DNA from 2 places in the Paraclostridium dentum genome. Region 1 is predicted to be linked to the other one. Evidence: riboswitches for the same ligand, from Rfam matches in the RefSeq annotation. Region 1 holds a riboswitch; the other holds the start of a gene.
The links. A riboswitch is a leader RNA that binds a small molecule or an ion and turns the genes downstream of it on or off. The one in region 1 is predicted to bind cyclic di-GMP.
Positions count from the first base shown of each region.

Region 2: it holds a riboswitch for cyclic di-GMP, as region 1 does, so the genes downstream of both, ACN6I1_RS07975 (glycosyl hydrolase family 18 protein) here and ACN6I1_RS10855 (BsaA family SipW-dependent biofilm matrix protein) in region 1, are expected to answer to the same signal.

Region 1 is NZ_CP183813.1:2,349,961-2,360,278, reverse strand. Features, by position in the region: gene grdB (glycine reductase complex selenoprotein B) at 1-142, shown strand, start outside; gene grdC (glycine/sarcosine/betaine reductase complex component C subunit beta) at 275-1,810, shown strand; gene grdD (glycine/sarcosine/betaine reductase complex component C subunit alpha) at 1,865-3,013, shown strand; cyclic di-GMP riboswitch class II at 3,516-3,599, shown strand; gene ACN6I1_RS10855 (BsaA family SipW-dependent biofilm matrix protein) at 3,928-4,548, shown strand; gene ACN6I1_RS10850 (signal peptidase I) at 4,572-5,147, shown strand; gene ACN6I1_RS10845 (BsaA family SipW-dependent biofilm matrix protein) at 5,213-5,905, shown strand; gene ACN6I1_RS10840 (LPXTG cell wall anchor domain-containing protein) at 5,942-6,673, shown strand; gene ACN6I1_RS10835 (vWA domain-containing protein) at 6,708-9,101, shown strand; gene ACN6I1_RS10830 (PepSY domain-containing protein) at 9,445-10,128, shown strand; gene ACN6I1_RS10825 (response regulator transcription factor) at 10,153-10,318, shown strand, end outside.
Region 2 is NZ_CP183813.1:1,752,165-1,762,482, forward strand. Features, by position in the region: gene ACN6I1_RS07970 (immunoglobulin-like domain-containing protein) at 1-1,435, opposite strand, end outside; gene ACN6I1_RS07975 (glycosyl hydrolase family 18 protein) at 1,461-3,872, opposite strand; cyclic di-GMP riboswitch class I at 4,066-4,156, opposite strand; gene ACN6I1_RS07980 (LPXTG cell wall anchor domain-containing protein) at 4,259-4,933, opposite strand; gene hcp (hydroxylamine reductase) at 5,118-6,845, opposite strand; gene ACN6I1_RS07990 (hypothetical protein) at 6,941-7,576, opposite strand; gene ACN6I1_RS07995 (DUF1858 domain-containing protein) at 7,776-7,961, opposite strand; gene ACN6I1_RS08000 (ferredoxin) at 7,984-8,172, opposite strand; gene hcp (hydroxylamine reductase) at 8,293-9,969, opposite strand; gene hcp (hydroxylamine reductase) at 10,124-10,318, opposite strand, start outside.

The sequences.
Region 1 (10,318 bases):
TCCTAAGTTAGATCCAGCTGAGGAAAAAGCTTTAAGAAGAAAATTAGTTGAAAAATGCTTAGTTGCATTAGCTACTGAAGTTGATGGTCAAACAGTATTTGAAAAAGATATAACTTTAAAGGATATAATGGCTAACGCTTAATATTGAATTAAATAAAGTTAAAACTAAATAGGTGGGTTATTTTCCCACCTATTTTTTATAAAGTCATCCAGTCTTTTATCATAATAGAATTCAAGTAAAAATAATAACATATATACATTGGGGGTAAATATTATGACATTTCCAGTTTTAAAAGGTGCTAGTTATATTTTAGTTCACACACCAGATATGATAGTTAAAAATGGTACTACTTGTGCTGTTGAGAGAGAAACACATCCAGAATCAGAATTTTTAAAAGAAGTTACTAATCATATAAGAAGTTATGAAGAAGTAGTAAATTATATACCAAACCAAGTTTACATAGGAAACAATAGACCAGAAGAATTAAGAGAAATAGCTCTTCCATGGTGCGAATACAAAATGGAAGGAAAAAGAGATGGTAAGCGTGGAGAAATAATGCCACAAGATGAATTTTTAGCAATGATGCAAATATGCGATGCTTTTGACTTAGTTAAATTAAAAGAAGATTTCGTTAACAATATAAGACCTAACTTTGAAAAGAACTACCCAGAGCTAGCTCCATTCTTTGGAAAGCTTAAAGGTGATAATATAGATGATGCAAATGAATTAATAGATTCACACCATGCTGAAGGATTATACCATAATGATCAATTAGTTGGATATGTTAAGAGAGCTCATGATGTTGACGTTAACTTAAACGCACATACAATGTTTGAAAACTTAGTTGTAAAAGCTTCAGGAGTGGTGGCTGCAGTACAATTAATAAGAAAAGAAAATGTTAATCCATTGGATATAGATTATGTAATAGAATGTTCAGAAGAAGCTTGTGGAGATATGAACCAAAGAGGTGGAGGAAACTTTGCTAAGGCTATAGCTGAAATGGCTGGACTTCAAAATGCTTCAGGATCAGATACAAGAGGTTTCTGTGCTGGACCTACTCATGCTTTAATAAATGCAGCTGCACTTGTTAAATCAGGAATATATAAAAATGTTATGGTAGTTGCAGGTGGAGCTAGTGCTAAACTTGGAATGAATGCTAAAGACCACGTTAAAAAAGGTCTTCCAGTATTAGAAGACGTTGTTGGAGGATTTGCTGTTTTAGTTTCTGAAAACGATGGAGTAAACCCAATAATAAGAACTGATTTAACAGGAAAACATAGTGTTGGAACTGGATCTTCTCCACAAGCTGTTATGACTGCATTAATAACTAGTGGACTTGATAGAGCTAACTTAAAAATAACTGATGTTGATGTTTACTCAGTTGAAATGCAAAATCCAGATATAACTAAGCCTGCTGGAGCTGGGGATGTTCCAGAAGCTAACTATAAAATGATAGGTGCTCTTGCTGTTAAGCGTGGAGACTTAGAAAAGAAAGAATTAAAGAATTTTGTAAGCGAAAAAGGTATACCAGGTTGGGCTCCAACTCAAGGACATATACCTTCAGGAGTTCCATATATAGGATTTGGTATAGATGATTTAACTTCTGGAGATAAAAACAGAGCTATGGTAGTTGGTAAGGGAAGTTTATTCTTAGGAAGAATGACTAACTTATTCGATGGAGTTTCTTTCATAGTTGAGAGAAATCAAGGTGTAGAGGAAGAAGCAGCTGCAGTATCTAAAGAAGAAATCAAGAAAATTATAGCTGAATCTATGAAAAAATTAGCTCAAGATATGTTAATAGAAGAGTAGGAATAGAAGACGTATAGAATTTTATAAAAATTCATTTTGAGGGGAGATCTGGTTATGCCTAAAAAGATTATAGCCGAAACTTTTTTAGATATAGCAAATGCTATTGAAAGCGGCGAATTTGGTAAAAAAGTTAGAATTGGTTTGACTACATTAGGTAGTGAGCATGGAACTGAAAATTTAGTTAAAGGTGCTCACCTAGCTAAGTCAAATTTATTTGATATAGTTTTAATAGGACCTAAAGTTGAAACTGAACTTGAGGTTGTTGAAGTTAATGAAGAAAGCGAAATGCATTCTAAAATGGAAGAATTATTAGATTCAGGTTACATAGATGCTTGTGTAACTATGCATTACAACTTCCCTATAGGAGTTTCTACAGTTGGTAGAGTTATAACTCCAGGTAGAGGAAAAGAAATGATACTTGCTACTACTACAGGAACAAGTGCTACAAACAGAATAGAAGCTATGGTTAGAAATGCTGTTTACGGTATATCTACAGCTAAGTCTATAGGAATCAAAAACCCTACTGTTGGTATATTAAATGTTGACGGTGCTAGACAAGTAGAAAAAGCTTTAAAAGATTTACAAGCAAATGGATATGATATATCTTTTGCTGAATCAGTTAGAGCAGATGGTGGTTGCGTAATGAGAGGAAATGACTTATTATGTGGTGCTCCAGATGTTATGGTTACTGATACTTTAAGTGGAAATATATTTATGAAAGTATTCTCTTCATTTACTACTGGTGGAGATTATGAAGCTCAAGGATTTGGATATGGTCCTGGTGTAGGTGAAGACTATGATAGAAAGATATTAATATTATCTAGAGCATCTGGTTCTCCAGTTGTTGCAAATGCATTAAGATACGCTTATGACGTTGTTAAAGGTGATGTTACTAAGGTATCAAAAGATGAATTTAAAAATGTTAAAAATGCTAAATATGACGATATTATAGCTGCTTTAACTAAGAAAGAAGTTAAGAAAGATAATGATGAGGAAGTAGCTATGCCGGCCAAAGAAGTTGTTACTCATCAAATATCTGGTGTAGATATAATGGATTTAGAAGATGCGGTTAAAGTTTTATGGAAAAATGGAATTTATGCAGAAAGTGGTATGGGATGTACGGGTCCTATAGTTCTTGTTGCTGACGGAAAAGGAGAAGCGTGTGTTAAGATGCTTCTAGATGCAGGTTATACTGCTAAATAATTAAAAAACGAATCCTTGCCATGGAAGTAGTTTGAAGACTGAGTTAGTGGGAGGAATGGGATTGAAATTATGTTTTGCTCCATACAAGCTGAGAATATGCTTGTAAATGTCGCTGCAACATAAAGTTCAATCCCATTCAAACCTACAACTCAGTCTTTTTTTGTGGAAATGATATGTAAATGTCGCTGCAATATACACACAAATCCTACACTTAACTGACAACTCAGTCTTTTTTGGGATGTTTTTTCAAAATTACAATAAATTAAAATGAGTATCGACTTATCAATTTGTGTCAAAAAAATAGTGAAAATGTCGCAATAATGTATAATTTAATTTATTGAATTAATAATATTTAAAATATAAATTAAAAAAGTTGAAAAACAATGTAAACAGTAAATTAATTAAATAAAATGTAAAAAAATGGAAAACGATTAAGGGTGTTTTAAGGGATATTTTTCAGTATAATAAAAAAGAAGAATAAATTAAAAAGAAATTTAATAGGTTTAAATATAGAGGCTATGAAATATGTTTTGTATATGGGCACTTGAAACATATGGAGCTAATAGTGCAACCGGCTATTTAAAGATATAAGTAAAAAATTACTTTTATCATTTAAATAGCCTTTTTTATGCTAAAAATGTTGTATTTACTAAGAATTTGTGGAGAATCTATAAAAATTAGTTATATAAATATTATATGTTTTGAGCATAAAAAAGCTTTTTGAGCAACGGACGAAGTCGTTTGAGTAACGGGACACGAGTTTACCGAGTGGACGTTGACGACATGAAATTTGAGCGACATGAGCAAAGCGAATTTTTATGCTAAAAATGTTGTATTTACTAAGAGTTTGTGGAGAATCTACACAATAAAGCAAAGTGAATTTTTAGTTATTATGAAAAATTAAGGAGAGTTAAATGAGTAGAAAAAGAATTAAAGTTGGAGCAATAGCTATACTTTTATTAATATGTGTCGTCACCGTTCAAAAGATATCATATGCAAGTTTGACATCCAAAGATAAAGTAACCAATACATTAAATTTGGGGGATATAAATATAGAAGTAAGTGAAAAGTTTACACCACCTAAGGATTGGGATGGAGATGAATATAGCAAAGCAGTAAAAATAAAAAATAATAGTACATCACCGGCACTTATAAGAGTATCGATAATCCCTAGATGGGTAGATGAAAAAGGAAATGCATGGCCAGGAGATACTAATTTAGTAACTTTAAACTATGAAACTAATAATATAATAGCAAATCAAAATACGATAAAAAATAATAAATGGATCTATGGCAACGACAATTATTATTACTATAACACTATGGTTGCAAAGAACAAAGAAACAGAGCAAATATTAAAATCAGTAAGTGCGAACATTCCGGAAGAATTAAAAGAAAGATATAAAAATAAGACTTTGATAGTAGATGTAAAAGCAGAGGCTGTGCAAGCTACAAAGGATGCATATAAAAAAACTTGGAACAATATTGAAAATCAAGGAATACATAAAATGCTAGAAAATTTATGTACTAGGTAAAAAAATTTCAGGGAGAATATACTATGGAAAACAAAAAAATGTTTAAAAAAATAGGAAATATACTTTTTTATGTAGTTCTAATATCTTTATTATCCATATCATTTATTATGGTAAAGTCTGTAAAAGAGGGAAAACAGCCAACTATAATGGGACATAAGTTTTTTACAGTAATGACAGGAAGTATGCAACCTTCAATAATGGTTGGGGATTTAGTAATAGCTAAAGAATTACCACCTGAACAAATAAATGTAGGGGATGTAATAACATTTAAAAGTGAAAATTCAGGAAATATAACAACACATAGAGTAAAAGAAGTTATAAAAGATGGAGCAGGAATAAAATACATAACACAAGGTGATGCAAATAATGTGCAAGATCAAAATCCAGTAGAATCAAAAGCAGTTGTAGGTAAGGTTGTTAAATGCATACCGAAAGTTGGAACTATTATGTCATGGATGAAGTCACACCTATCGCTAATTATAGTAGGAATATTTGCAATAACAGCATTAAGTGCTATAGGTAGCAATCTTAGAAAAAAACTAAAATCTATAGATGAAGAAGAAAGACAAAGTAAAGAAAAAGAAAAAGCGGATGCATAAAATAACTGTAACAGTAATAGCTGATTACATAGATTGAGTAAATATTTAATTTTGGAGGGGTTAATATGCATAAAAAGAAAATTCAAGCTTTAGCAGTAGCAGGGGTACTTACAGTAGGGGTAGCAGGGGGAACACTTGCATGGTTTACATCTCAAGATAAAGCAACTAATACTTTTAACACAGCATCAAATAAAGATAATAATGGGAGTGGAATAAAAATAATTGAGGAATTTGAAAAACCTACAAACATGCTTCCAGGGGATAATGTAAATAAAGATGTACAAGTAAGCAATACTACAACATACGACCAATTTGTAAGAGTTAAACTTACACCTAAATTTGTAGAAGTAACAAAAGATGGTAGTGGAAATGAAGTTAGAAAAGAAATAAAAGAAGTAAATGGACAAAAATTAGAAACTAATAAAATAATATTAAACTTTACTAAAAATTTAAATGAAAGCAAAACTAATGGAACTTGGTTTGCTGGAAAAGATGGATACTATTACTACATGGGAAAAATAGGACCGGAAGGATGGACTAATACATTACTTGATTCTGTAACATTAGATAAGGAATCAGGAAATGAGTACAGAGGATTAGGTTTTGACATAGATATTGATGCTACTTCTATACAAGCTTCAAATGATGCATATAAAGATTGGGCTAAAGACAGTGGATTACTTGAAAAATTAGATGAATTACAAAAACAAGGGGCTGTAGCTGCAACGGATTCTAAAGAGCCAAATAAAAATAACTAAGATTAAAATTAAAAAATCTAATAAAGGAGTGAGAATGTGAAAAGCTGTCTAAGAAAAATTTTAGTAGTCACTTCACTTCTTTCAATAATAACAACTATAAAGGTGGATGCAGATACACTGGCTCCACCTAATGTTCAATTATTGGGAAATGCGAATGAATTAGTATACATACCTGATGATGATTTATTTCTACAACATCCTAACATGATTCCAGGAGATTATATAAGAAGAACTTTAGAAATTAAAAATAAGCATAAATATCCATACGAACTTTTCTTAAGGGCAGAACGAGTAAGCCCGAAAGAAGAATATGATCTTTTAGATAAACTAGATTTAAAAATTTCATATAAAGATGAAGTTATATATGATGAAGCAGTTAATGGAGAAGATAAATTAACCAAAGGTATTAGTTTAGGAGTATTTAATCCAGGGCAGGAAGAAAATCTTATTGCGGAAGTTAAATTAGATGGAGCATCTACAGGAAATGAATATAAAAACAAGTCTGCTCAGATAGATTGGATATTTACAGCAGTTAGAAGTGAAGAGGAAAGTAATGATAATGATAAAGAAACTGTAGATAAATCAGATAAAGTCGACAACAAAGACAAAACAGATCAATATCCAAATGATTTAGAATCAGATGAAGATGACATGTGGAGTGAATCGCCAAAAACAGGAGAAGACGGGATTTTTATATATGTAATATTAGGGATAACTAGTATTTTACTTTTATTAATTAGTAGAAAAAACAAGAACTCTAAAAAGTAAATATGTTTAGGCAAGGAGTGTGGAGGAACATTAAATGAAAAAAAATAGATTAGTATCTTGTATAATGGTACTAACAATGTTGATTATATCAAGCTTAGGAAATATTGAAGGTAAATCTACTTCATATGCTCAAGAAACAAACAATTTAACTATTAAGGAAGTAGCAAGCGAAAATCCAATACATACATTGGATAATAAACTTTTGTTAGAACAAAGTACTGAAAAAATATCAGATACACAGTTGAAAGTAAATTTAAAAATAAAAGGGAATGAACAAGATGTAAATATTAAAAATACATCTTTTGAAAATAAAATATCTGACAACTTTGAAATAAGTTCAGAGAATATTTCTGTAAACGGAATTAAAGAAAAGGAAAATATAAAAAGTGAAGTAACAAACGCTAAAGATAGTATAAGCGTTAATTTAGGAGATATATCTTCAAAAGAAGTAGATTTATCATTTGAAGCAAAACTAAGAGATAATGCTCAAAAACGTGAAAATGAATCTTTAAATTTAAAATCGGAGATTAGATATAAATTAGAAAACAGTGAACAAGAAGTATTAGAAAAATTCCCTAATGCTAAAGTTACTTTAGACAAAGGCGTAGAAAAAATAAATTCAGAAGCTATACAATCAGAATATAAATCAGCACCACAAACAATACAAAATACTGAAAGATGCCAAGGTAATAAAAATTTAGAAATCAATAAAAGCGCTAAAGTAAATGAAAATGGAACATATAATATAACGTTGGAAGCAAAAGGGGAAGGATCAATTGAAAACTCTAAAAAAGCTGACATAGTGCTTGTAATAGATTCATCAGGAAGTATGAATGATAAAATAAATAAAGTAAAATCTGCAGCTAAAAATTTAAGCAAAAATATTTTAAACGGAAGCAATGATGGTCAAGTTAAAATATCTGTAGCTAATTTCTATTATGATTCATACAAATACAATGTAAGGGGCGGAAGTTCTAAACTACAGACAAACTTTACATCAGATTTAAATACAATAGATAGTGCTATTGAAAATATACCATCAGGTGGAGGAACTCATACTCAAGATGGTATATGGAGAGCCCAAGATATATTAAGTAGTAAAGAATCAAGAAAAGATGCAAAAAAATATGTAGTCTTTTTTTCAGATGGACTACCATCAGAGTCTTATCAGTGGGGATATACAGGATTTGATATACACGTTAAGCATGCACAAAGAGAATATTATAGCTACTTTACAGGATATGGAGCTCCTACAAAAGTTAATATCGGAGGAATTGCATATGAACCACGTCCAGAGACTATACAGGTAAATAATAATCCTAGGTATAAAGATGCTAAATTTTATAGTGTAGGATTATTTACTAATGCTCATGCGGAGGAAAAAAGTCAAGCTGTAAACTTTTTAAAAACTATTCAAAATGTAATTGATCCAAGTGAATATGCAGGTAAATATTATACGCAAGATTTAAATAGTATAAATGGAATATTTAATGATATAAGTAATGAAATAAAAGAAAATATTAATGCTTCCGTAGCTAAAGAATCTGTTATACACGATGTAGTTTCAAAAGAGTTTAATATAGTGGACAAAAGCTGGAAAATAACAGATTTAGATGGAAATGAAATACAGATACCACCTGAAAATATTGTTGTATCTGAAAATTCAAAAGGCGAAGATGAAATAACGTTTAAAATAGGTAATATTATTGCAAATAAAAAAGCTGGAAATGGAAAACTTACAGGGGGAGTTAAAGTAAGTTTTGATATTTCTACTAAAGATCCATACTTTGGGGGTGAGAAAATTCCCACAAATGCAAATGCAGAAATTAAATATAAAGATCCTATAAATGGAAGTGATAAGGAACAAGTATTTAATAAGCCAGCAGTTGATATACCTTATCAAACGGGAAAGGTAACTATAAGAAAAGAAATCGTAAAGAAAGATAAAAATGGAAACTGGACGGTAGCTAAAGATAGTGATGTAAATCGCAATGATAGATTTTCTATATCAATACTTGGAAACTCAGGTAGCCAAAATCATAAATATACAGTTGATTTAAATGGAAACATGGAAACGTCTATGCCTTTTTATTTAAAAGGTGAAAAAACTGATATATCTAGTAATAAGGATTTTTCTATGAACTATTTTACAGAAGGTTTATATGATGTAGAAGAAATTTTACCTATGAATTATGAAAAAGTTCAGGTATGGATAGACAAAGATCCTACAGATAATGGGACTAAATGGGTTAAATTCAAAGAGTATGTAAATGATAAAGAAAATATTGATAAAAAGAAAGTGAAAGATGGTAAATTATTTATAGGTAAAGATAATAATAATATTAATATTAAAGTAAGTAATACTTTAGTGAATGATATGTTTTGGCAAGATAAAGCATATGTAGAAAATAAACTTAAGTATGATTAAAGACTGGGTTACTTGTGGGCTCGGGATTTGTGTGTATGTTTTGCTCCATACAAGCTGGGAAGATGCTTGTAAATGTCGCTACAACATACACACAAATCCCTCGCCCGAAGTATAGCCTAGTCTTTTTGTATGGAGAGATAGATAAATGTCGCGGCAACATAAAATTCAATCCCGAGCTCAAGTACAGCTCAGTATTTTTGTGTGTGGAGAGATAGGTAAATGGATTATTAAAAAATTTTAATATTATTTTTATGTCAAGTTAATGCCTGTTTAAAGTAGTTTTCATGATGGCTATATATAATAAGCTCATAGTAAAAATTAAAACTTTATGGAGGTATTGATTATGAAAAAGGAAGATGTAATAAATAAGATAGAAAATTTAAAGGGTTATAAAGGAAAGTTTAAAAAATTTGCAGTTTTAACGATAAGTGGAGCTATTGGATTGAGCGTTTTAGGTACAGGTGCAGCTTATGCTTACGTAAAGTCGAATGAAAATTATTCACAAGCGCAATTAGAAAAGGTAGCTTTAAAGCAAATCCCAGGAGATGTTGTTGGAGTTAAAAAGGATTTAGATGATGATAATATGTCTGTAGTATATGAGTTTAAAATAAAAGATAAAAACAACATGTTAAATGAAATAGAGTTAGATTCAAAGACTGGTGCTATAATAGATATGGAAAATCATAATGAAAAAGATGATAAAGATTATGACAGTAATGATGAAAAAAGCTATAATTATAATGAAATAAAATCTAAGAGCAAATATTCAGAAGAAGAGCTTAAAAATATTGCATTGAAAAAGGTACAAGGTGAAGTTATTGGGGTAGATAAAGAAATAGATGATGATAGAAGGTCTATAGTGTATGAGTTTAAAATAAAAGATAAAAATAATATAATAAAAGAAGTAGAAGTTGATTCTGTTACTGGTGAAGTAGTAGATATAGAAAACTATGATTCTACCTCAGATAAAAATAATGAAACTATAGATTATGAAAACACAAAGCAAGGTATAAGCAATTTGGATTAATAAATATATAAGAAGGTGAGTTTTTTGTACAAAGTATTAATAGTAGAAGATGAAGAAAATATAGCATCATTTATAAATATGGAATTATCACATGAAGGATACAAAACTGAAATGTGTAATGATGGAAAAGAAGGCTTAGAAAAGGCCCTAGAAAAAGATTATGATATGATTATACTAGACTTAATGTTAC
Region 2 (10,318 bases), 600 kb from region 1:
TTTTATTTGAATCATATGTATCTTGTGATGGATCTGGCTTTTCTTTAACTATTATTGTTCTTTGTTTATTAGTTGTTAAGCCTTCACTATCTTCTACAGAATAATTTATTTTGTAATCTCCAGCTTTAGTTGTATCAACTTTCCCTTCTACTTTTATCTTAGATGTTAAATCTCCATCTTCTCTATCTGCAGCACTTACCCCTTCTAATTCATCAAACTTATCTCCTACATATATAGTTTTATTATCTATTCCATGTAGTGTAGGTGCTTGATTTTTTTGAGGATCTCCTGGTTCTGCACCCTCCCCAAAAGTTTTGTATATATCTGTGAACTGATATTGACTTGTCACTCCTTTGTTACTTTCTAACATAGCATCCCTATTCATTGACCAGAAAGATGTCATTCCTAATCCTTTTTCTATAGAGTGGTCAACAACTAACTTAGCCCAATCAGTTCCAAATATAGGGTGAGCTTCTCCTTCAAATCCAATAGACGAAGTTGTCCCTACTTTTTTATATGCTTCACTATCTGTTAAAGATATATTTGCGTATTTTTTAAAGTACTGTTGTACTTGATTTTTAGTATTATCAATAGCTCTTATAGAAGCTGTTCCATAATTTTCACCTGGTAGTAAAGTTCCATTTCCATAACACATAGTCATTATATTTACAAGTTCTATATCTACTCCTTGAGATAGATATGCCTCTAAAACATCCAGTTGAACTGATGTTAATCCACTTGGTAAAACAGGTAATGTTAATACTACATCCACTCCTGTTTCATCTTGAACTTTCTTTATAGCTTTAGCATTTGTTATGTTTAAGGCTTTACTTTGAGCTGCTCCTCCTTCAATATCTAAATCTATTCTTGTTAATCCATAACCATCTACAATTTCTTTATATGTATTGTATAAGACATTTACATCTTGAGTTTGCTCCCAAAATGTAACCCCATTTAATCCTCCAAATGCTACCGTTACATCTCCTCCAATATCTCTTAATTCTTTAATAGATTGTTTCATACCTTGATATTGTGTATTGTCATTATTATCTTCATTTAAAACAGAGAATCCACCCCATCCCCATTTCACCTTATTATTTTCAATTTTACCCGTTGATTGTATAAATCCTAAATTGAAGAATTTTACTCCACTATCTTCAGTTATTCTTTTTAAGTTTACAGTCCCATTATTTGTGTATCCAGGTTTTGTTATCCATGCAACCATGTCAACATAAGGTGCATTAACTTGGGTTGGCCACTCAATACCTTGACCTACTCCAAAATTAACACTCTTATTTGAATAACTTATATTCGTAGATTTTTTTTCTTGTGCATTAACCTTTATTCCATCATACATTGAAATTCCTGATGCCATAACCATAGATAGCATTAATGTGAATACTATTTTTTTATTTAATTTTTTTAAGTGTTTCATATTTATTCTCCCCTTTAATAATTATTTATTTTATAAATTCCCAAGAATCATCACTACCTGGTACTGTGTTTGTCCACCATTTAGCCTTGTATACGTGATTATTATATTTTACATGCTCTCCACCATTACAAATCATACCTTCATAATAATCTATAGTTCCATCTTCATTTGGAGTTATTACCTTTTCCCATGCTTGAGATTTGTCTGGGTCTTCTCCTTTTATCCACCATTTAGCTATATACTTTTCGCCTTTAAATACAACTGAATCCCCTGCTAAGTATATTTTATTTGGGTCATATGTATCTTGTGATGGCTCCTCACCTTTTTTTACTACCGTTATAACTCTCTCTTTTTCTACTTTTGAACCTTTGCTGTCTTCAACTGAATAGACTAGCTTATAACTACCCTCTTTATTCGTATCCACAGAACCAATAACATTTATTTTATTTGTTATATCTCCGTCTTCATTATCCGTAGCTGTTACCCCTGCTAATTTATCAAATGAATCCCCTATGTTTATAGTCTTATTATCTACACCATGTATTACAGGAGCTTGATTTCCTGGAGGTTGTACTTCTCCTGAATCATCTAGAATTGATTGTCTATACATATCTATACCATTATCAGACATTCGCTGAACAAGATCTATTCCTGATATATTTGCATCTCCCTTTAATTTAAAAGTATATGTTTTTCCAGGTTCTATATTTTTACCTTCCCAAACAGACTGTAAATCTACTATTGTATACCCATTTTCATAAGTGACATTTCCAGCCATGTGATCGCCTGCTTTTAAAGCTTTATCACTTTTTATATATAATTTAGGAGCTTTTATAGTTTCAGCACCTTTTTCTACTGAGGCTAAAACATCCTGTGACTCTTGTAATACTTCATTATTTTTTATAGCTATCTCATATCCATTTTTATCTTCACCCCATTGTTCTTCATACGGGCTTATTGATGTTTTAACATCTAATTTTGAAAAAGTTATTTCATTTTGTGGTAATTTTCCACTTCCGAAAAGTCCCTCTTTAGATGCTTTTGTCAATTCATCTCTTTTACTAGAATCCGTTTTAGCATCTTGAGAGGCCATCCATCCTATCATACCTCCAAGGTTATTATCATTTACATATTTTGTTTTTTCTGTTATTGATTTTACATTATCATATGTAAAAAGCTTTCCAGTACTTTCATCATAAAGATACGGTGCTTTTGCTGTATCATCCCAATATTCTTTTAGTCCTGGATACTTTGATTTTAATTTATCTAAACTTCTGTATGACCACACTCCGCCCATGCGTCCTCCATCTCCTGACGCTAATGGAGCTTCATTTATAGCTCCTCTTGATGGTGTCTGATCTGCATCTTTTGTAGTTATTGAAGCCTTGTTAAAAATTCCTGGCAAAGAATTGTTACTACCTTTTTCAACTTTATCCCAGCCCCTACTATAATAAGCTGCTCCTATTACAATTTTATCTTTTTCAGCTCCTTTATCTACTAGGTAATCAACAGTCTCATCTATCGATAAATTATTACCCTTTATAGGGTCACTTCCGTTTGGATAAAGCGCTGTTTGATGACCGCTATATTCATCCCATGCTCCCCTCATGTCATAGGTCATTATATTTGCAAAATCTACAATGTTAAAAAGATTTTCTACATCTATGCCTAAATCGACTTTGCTCTTAGGTGCAGGTATTGCTACAGATAGTTCATAATCTTTACTTAGTTTACTACTTTGTTTATCAAGTTCTGTTCTGAATTCTTGTAAAAGTTTTATATAATTTTCTTTATCTGCTTTAGTTGCATTAGGTGTTCCTTCATCATTTTTGTTGTCTACCAAATCAGGTTGCCTAACATCACATGGGTATTCCCAGTCAATATCTACAAAATCCATGTTTGTGTACTCAATAAATTTCAGTACATTTTTAACTAAATTTGCTCTTTTATCTGGATTTGCAGCTACTTCAGAAAAATCACCTGATTTTGACCATCCTCCAAGAGAGACTCCTATTTTTAAATTTGGATTTTTTGCTTTTAATTCTTGAAATGCACTTAATACACCAGCATTAGCAGCTCCCCATTGAACACCATCTTGACCTACAGGTGCTCCAACAGCAGCATCTTTATCTGTAAACTTTAAATTTCCACTTGAATCAAAATCTAAAAAAGCAAAATTCAAATGAGTTAATTTATCTGCTGGTATATCCTTTGGATAAAAGTTTTCCTGTCCTCCCCAAATTGACCAGTCTCCATAATATATAACATTTCTTTTTTGATTATGGCTAACTGTGTTTTTAGAATGATTCGCAGTTTGTTCTTGTGCACTTACAATTATGCTATCACTTGAATATAACCCTTGTGTTATAAGCATAGACATCATTATAGCTACTAGCACTTTACTTCTACGTTTCCTTAATCTTTTTAAATTTTTCATTCTTTCCCTCCAATTGGGCTATACTAGGTTAATCTTAATATAAAAACTAGACGCTTATAATCTCACACTCTTATGCATCTTATTAACCTTTGTTTTTTACTTAACAAAAAAAACCACTCCTAAAGAGTAGTTTAATGGTATAGTTAATAAGACATATAATAATGCCGTATAAAAACAAAAAGTATGTATACTCTTTGGCAACTGGCTGGCATAATATGTATAAACATACCTTAGCCCCTATAGCTTTGCGTCATTAGATTTCCCTAATTTTGCCTATTAAGTTTTTTTAAACAGATAATATTCACTATTTAGTGATTATTATCTGTTTAATTCACTGTAATTATAGCAGACATTTTTATGATGTACAACATAATTTTTATTATTTATTATTTGTTATTCTTATTTTTTCTTTTTTTAAGAATAAATATAGATAAACCTAAAATTAAAACTATTCCTAAAATAGATATTATCATTATATTTTGTACATTTGGAATTTTTGCTTTTACATGTATGTTTTCTAAGTTTGATAAGTTTAAATTCCAATTATAATTATAGATTCCATCTTTTTTTGAGTTTGAATTCGCATTCGATTCTACTAATTCTATAGGTGTATTTAAGTTAAAATTCAAATCAAATCCTGATCCAAATAAATTTAACATTCCTAGCTCTTCTTGACTCATGTTTTTGCTTATATAATCTTTTAATTTTATATTTATATCGTATGTGTTAGATAAAAAGCTATCTTCTTTTTTTACACTTACTAAATCTCCAAACTTTTCAATTCCCTTACTATTGTTTTGTTTTAAGTCAGCAATATTTCCTAAGTTTTCAGTTATTTTATATCCTGTTTTCCCTGATTCTTTTATTTTCTCAACATTATCGTAATTTGATTTTAATTCTTGCTCATTTATACCATCCATTAAATAATCACTACTTAAAATTTGTGCTGTAACACTTGCATTTCCTTTTTTATCTATATTAAGGGTTATATCTGAATTTACACATCCAGTTAGCATAAATATAGATACAATCATACATATAGAAATAAATATTTTTTTCATATGATTTCCTCCAAATATTAATTTATATAACTATATTAACATATTGTGTAAAAAAATATTTATTTCTACATATAAAGTTTATTATTTTGTCTTGAATTTTAAATTTAGATGAATAATTATTATTCCTGAACTTTTTTATTAAAATAAAAGTATAGCCTACTCAATGTAGACTATACTTAAAAAATTATCCTAAAAACATTTTTAAATCATCTTCAACATTTGTTATTCCACCTATGCCAAAGTTTTCAACTAATACTTTAGCTACATTTGGTGATAAAAACGCTGGTAATGTTGGTCCTAAGTGTATATTTTTTACCCCTAGGTATAATAGTGATAATAATACTATTACTGCTTTTTGTTCATACCATGCTATATTAAATGCTATTGGTAATTCGTTTATATCTTGTAATTCAAATACTTCTTTAAGTTTTAATGCAATAAGCGCTAATGAATATGAGTCATTACATTGTCCTGCATCTAATACTCTAGGTATTCCGTTTATATCTCCTAAGTTTAGCTTATTGTATTTATATTTTGCACATCCTGCAGTTAAAATCACTGTATCTTTTGGTAGTGCCTCTGCAAATTCTGTATAGTAGTTTCTTGATTTAGCTCTTCCGTCACATCCTGCCATAACGAAGAATTTCTTTATTGCTCCGCTTTTAACTGCATCTACTACTGCATCTGCTAATACAAATACTTGGTTATGCGCAAATCCTCCAATTATTTCTCCTCTTTCTATTTCTGTAGGAGGTTGACAGCTTTTAGCCTGTTCTATTATTTCCGAGAAGTCTTTATCGTCTTCACTCTTACCTTTTATGTGCTTAACCCCTGCAAATCCAGCGGCTCCTGTAGTGTATATTCTATCTTTGTAAGTATCTTTTGGTGGTACTATACAGTTTGTAGTCATTAATATTGGTCCGTTAAAACTTTCAAACTCTTCTTTTTGTTTCCACCAAGCATTTCCGTAATTTCCTGCAAAGTGAGAATATTTTTTAAATGCTGGATAGTAGTGTGCTGGAAGCATTTCTGAGTGAGTATATACATCTACTCCAGTTCCTTCTGTTTGTTTTAATAATAGTTCTAAGTCTTTTAAATCATGTCCTGATATAAGTATTCCTGGGTTATTTCTAACTCCTATATCAACCTTAGTTATTTCTGGATGTCCATAAGTTCCCGTATTTGCACTATCAAGTAAAGCCATTCCGTCTACTCCAACTTTACCAGTTTCTAAAGTTAGTGCTATTAACTCATCTACACTTAAGCTATCATCTAAAGTCTTAGCTAAAGTTGCTTGCATAAAAGCATTTATTTTTTCATCATCATATCCTAATGCATTAGCATGCTTCATGTATGCTGATAAGCCTTTTAATCCATATATTATTAATTCTCTTAAGCTTCTTATATCTTCATCTTTAGTTGCTAAGACTCCGACTTTAGTTGACTTTTCATCTAATAATTTATTTATATTATCAAGAGTTAACTCTTTTCCACTTCCTAATATTGCATCTTTAATTTTACTTAATATACTTATCTTAACATCCATTTCTGCATTTGAACTTGCATTCCATAATGCAGCTTCTGATAAATTAGACTTATTGCTTAATTGCGATAATAAATCTTCTTTTGTTTTTAATGTTTCTTTTACTCTTGCATAAAATACTTCATCATCGAAGTTTGCATTAGTTATAGTCGTAAATAAATTTATAGTTATTAAATGATTTACATTGCTGCTTACTTTTTTACCTTCTTTTCTAAGTCTTGTTGTAACCTCTGATAATCCCTTAGTTGTATATATTAAAAGATCCTGCATTCTAGCTAAATCTGGTGATTTTCCACATACTCCAAATTTTGTACATCCTGTACACCCAGCTGTTTCTTGACATTGAAAACAAAACATTTTATTTTCCATAATAGTTCCTCCAATTTTATAAATGTTTATTTTATATACACATTATATAGTGTAATTTATTTTGAATCTGTAACATAAGTTACTATTTTTAATTTTTATATTTTTTTGATTACATAATCCTCATCATCAGTTTTTGTATATTCAAAATTATTGTTTACGGTATTCACAAATGATATTATCCATAAATCTCTAAGATTATAAAATATATTAACATCTACATTCTCATTTTCCCATATTTCCTTATGCACACATATTCTTCTTTTCCACCTTACAACATCATCTTCTAAAGTAATTACTTCATTTACTCTATCACATGGCATTCCATCTAATATATAATCATTTATACTATTATATATTTCTTTTGCATTAGTAATATTTTTTACAGAACTTAATTCCTTACCAGCTTTTACCCCTTGATTTCTATAAATATTTTCTATTTTTTTCAATGATCCTGGATTATCTTCTAAAATTTTAGATGTCCACGATGCCATCCTTCCTTCTGATGAGTGTATTTTTTCTTGTAGCCATCCATGTATATTTCCTGTATCAATAATGTCTTCTAATTTTTTGTTTTCTAATTTTTCTCCATACTTTAAATTTATTTGTTTATTTAACTTTTCTATGTCCAGTCCTTCAGCCTCTGCTAACTTTATTATTTCGCTTTCTAACTCTTCAAACCAAATTATTTTATTAAATAACCAATAGTGAATTTTTCCTAAAAATAAGCTCATAATAAAACCTCCTATTATTTATCGAAACTTCTTTTTAAATAAGTATTTTAAATACACTTTTTAAATTTTATTTTTCTTAACTTTCTATATTTAGATTATATAGTATTTAATTTTTATTTTCTGTAACGCTGGTTACACTATTTAATATAATTTATACTAAAGAAAAGGATTACCAAATAAGTTGGTAACCCTTTTGTAATTATGCTTCATTTAATTCTTTTAATATTTTTTCTAAATCTAATCCATGGATCTCACATGCTTGCTCTAACTTTTCCATTTGAGCGGAAGGGCATCCTATGCAGCCCATCCCATAATTCATAAGTATTTGTGCTGCATTAGGTTTAGCTTTTATTATATCTGCTATTATAGTATCTTTAGTTATCATATTAATCTCTCCTTTGTATAAATTATTTTATGCTTATAACAGAAACAGGACAACCATCTCTAGCATCCTTTGCTGAATCTAATACTTCTTCAGGTATATCTTCTTTTATAGGCACTGATATATTGTCGTCATCCATACTAAATACATCTGGGCAAGTCCCTGCACACGCTTGACATCCTATACAACCATCTCTATCTACAAATGCTTTCATATTTTTATCTCCTTTTATTTTAATTTTAAAATAGTATTTTTTAAATTTTTAATATTATATTGTATATATTATAAACTTTATCTAAATAAATTTACGTAACTCCAGTTACATTCAATTAATTTACTTAGATGGAACTTCTAAGCAAGATGCTAAATCTTTATCTGGAGTACTTATAATTTGTAAATTAAATGTGTCTACCAAATATTGAAGTACGTTAGGACTTAAAAATGCAGGTACTGATGGTCCTAAGTATATTCCTTTTATTCCTAGAGACAATAAAGCTAGTAAATCCGCTACTGCTTTTTGTTCATACCAAGATAAAATTATGGATAGTGGTAAACTATTTACATCAGTGTCAAAAGCATCAGCTAATGCTAAAGCAATTCTTACAGCTGAGTAGGCATCATTGCATTGCCCTACATCTAAAAGTCTTGGTAATCCAGCAACTTCTCCAAAATCTAATTTATTAAATCTATACTTACCACAAGCTAGCGTAAGTATTATGCAGTCTTTAGGTACTTTTTGAGCAAATTCTGTATAGTAATTTCTTCCAGGTCTTGCTCCATCACACCCTCCAATTAAGAAGAAATGTCTTAATTTACCTGATTTTACAGCATCAATTATAGCTGGAGCATTACTTAAAGTGGCATTATGACCAAATCCAACTAGAATTTCGTGTGGCTCTTGATCTTCTTTAAATCCACCTAATTCTAATGTCTTATTTATAATCTCACTAAAATCTTTTTCTCCATCATCATTTTTGCCTATGTATTTTACTCCATCCCATCCAACTACACTCGTAGTAAATATTCTATCCTTATATGAATCTCTAGGCTTCATAAGACAGTTTGTAGTCATTAAAATACACCCTGGTATATTATCAAACTCTTTTTGCTGATCTTGCCAAGCACCACCAAAATTTCCTGCTAAATGAGGATATTTATTAAGTTCTGGGTACCCATGACATGGTATCATTTCTCCATGAGTATAAATGTTTATTCCTTTTCCTTCAGTTTGTTTTAAAATCATTTCTAAATCTTTTAAATCATGTCCTGAAACTATAATAAATGGACCTTTTTTAATATGAACATTTACTTTATGAGGAGAAGGATTTTTATATATAGTTGTGTTTGCCTCATCTAGTTTTTGCATAACTGCAACGCTCATATCACCAGTTCTTAGAGTCCATGTTATTAAGTCATTAACAGATAATTTATCATCTGTTGTCGCAGCTAATGCTCTAAAGTAAAATTCATCAACTTGATCATTAAAATATCCTAATTCTCTAGCTTGATGTCCATATGCAGATATTCCTTTTAAACCGTATATGATTGTTTGTCTTAAACTTCTTATATCTGGATCTAAATTTTGATTATACATTATACCTGCACGCTTAGCATCTTTTAACATTTGGTCCCTAGTATCACTTAGGTTATATTCAGCTTGTTCACAGCAATTAGAACAACTTGAAACTCTACTTCTTAGACTTTGTTTTATTTCTTGTGATTGTCTAAGCATTTTTTCATGAATATCTCCATCAAAATTTACATTAGTAAGAGTGGTAAATAAAGAGTTTTCAACAAAGCTTACAATTTCCTTATCTATCTTTTCACCTTTATCTATTAACTCTTTTGCGTAACAACTTATTCCTTTAATTTGATATATTAACAAGTCTTGAAGAGCTGCAATTTCTGGTGTTTTACTACAAACGCCTACCTTAGTACAGCCCTTACCACCAGCAGTCTGCTCACATTGATAACAAAACATGGGGTATTCCATAGCCATATTATTTTCCATAAAAATTCCTCCTTGTGAAATTTCAACAACATTGTTAGTATTTCACAAATTTTTTAAAATATAGCTATATAATTAATATTTTAACCTTATAACTTATTATATTTATAAAAAAGGATGGCTTTACTTATTGTAGAGCCATCCTTTTTCTATAAAATTATCCTAAAAACATTTTTAAATCATCTTCAACATTTGTTATTCCACCTATGCCAAAGTTTTCAACTAATACTTTAGCTACATTTGGTGATAAGAACGCTGGTAATGTTGGTCCTAAGTGTATATTTTTTACTCCTAGGTATAATAGAGATAGTAATACTATTACTGCTTTTTGTTCATACCATGCTATATTAAA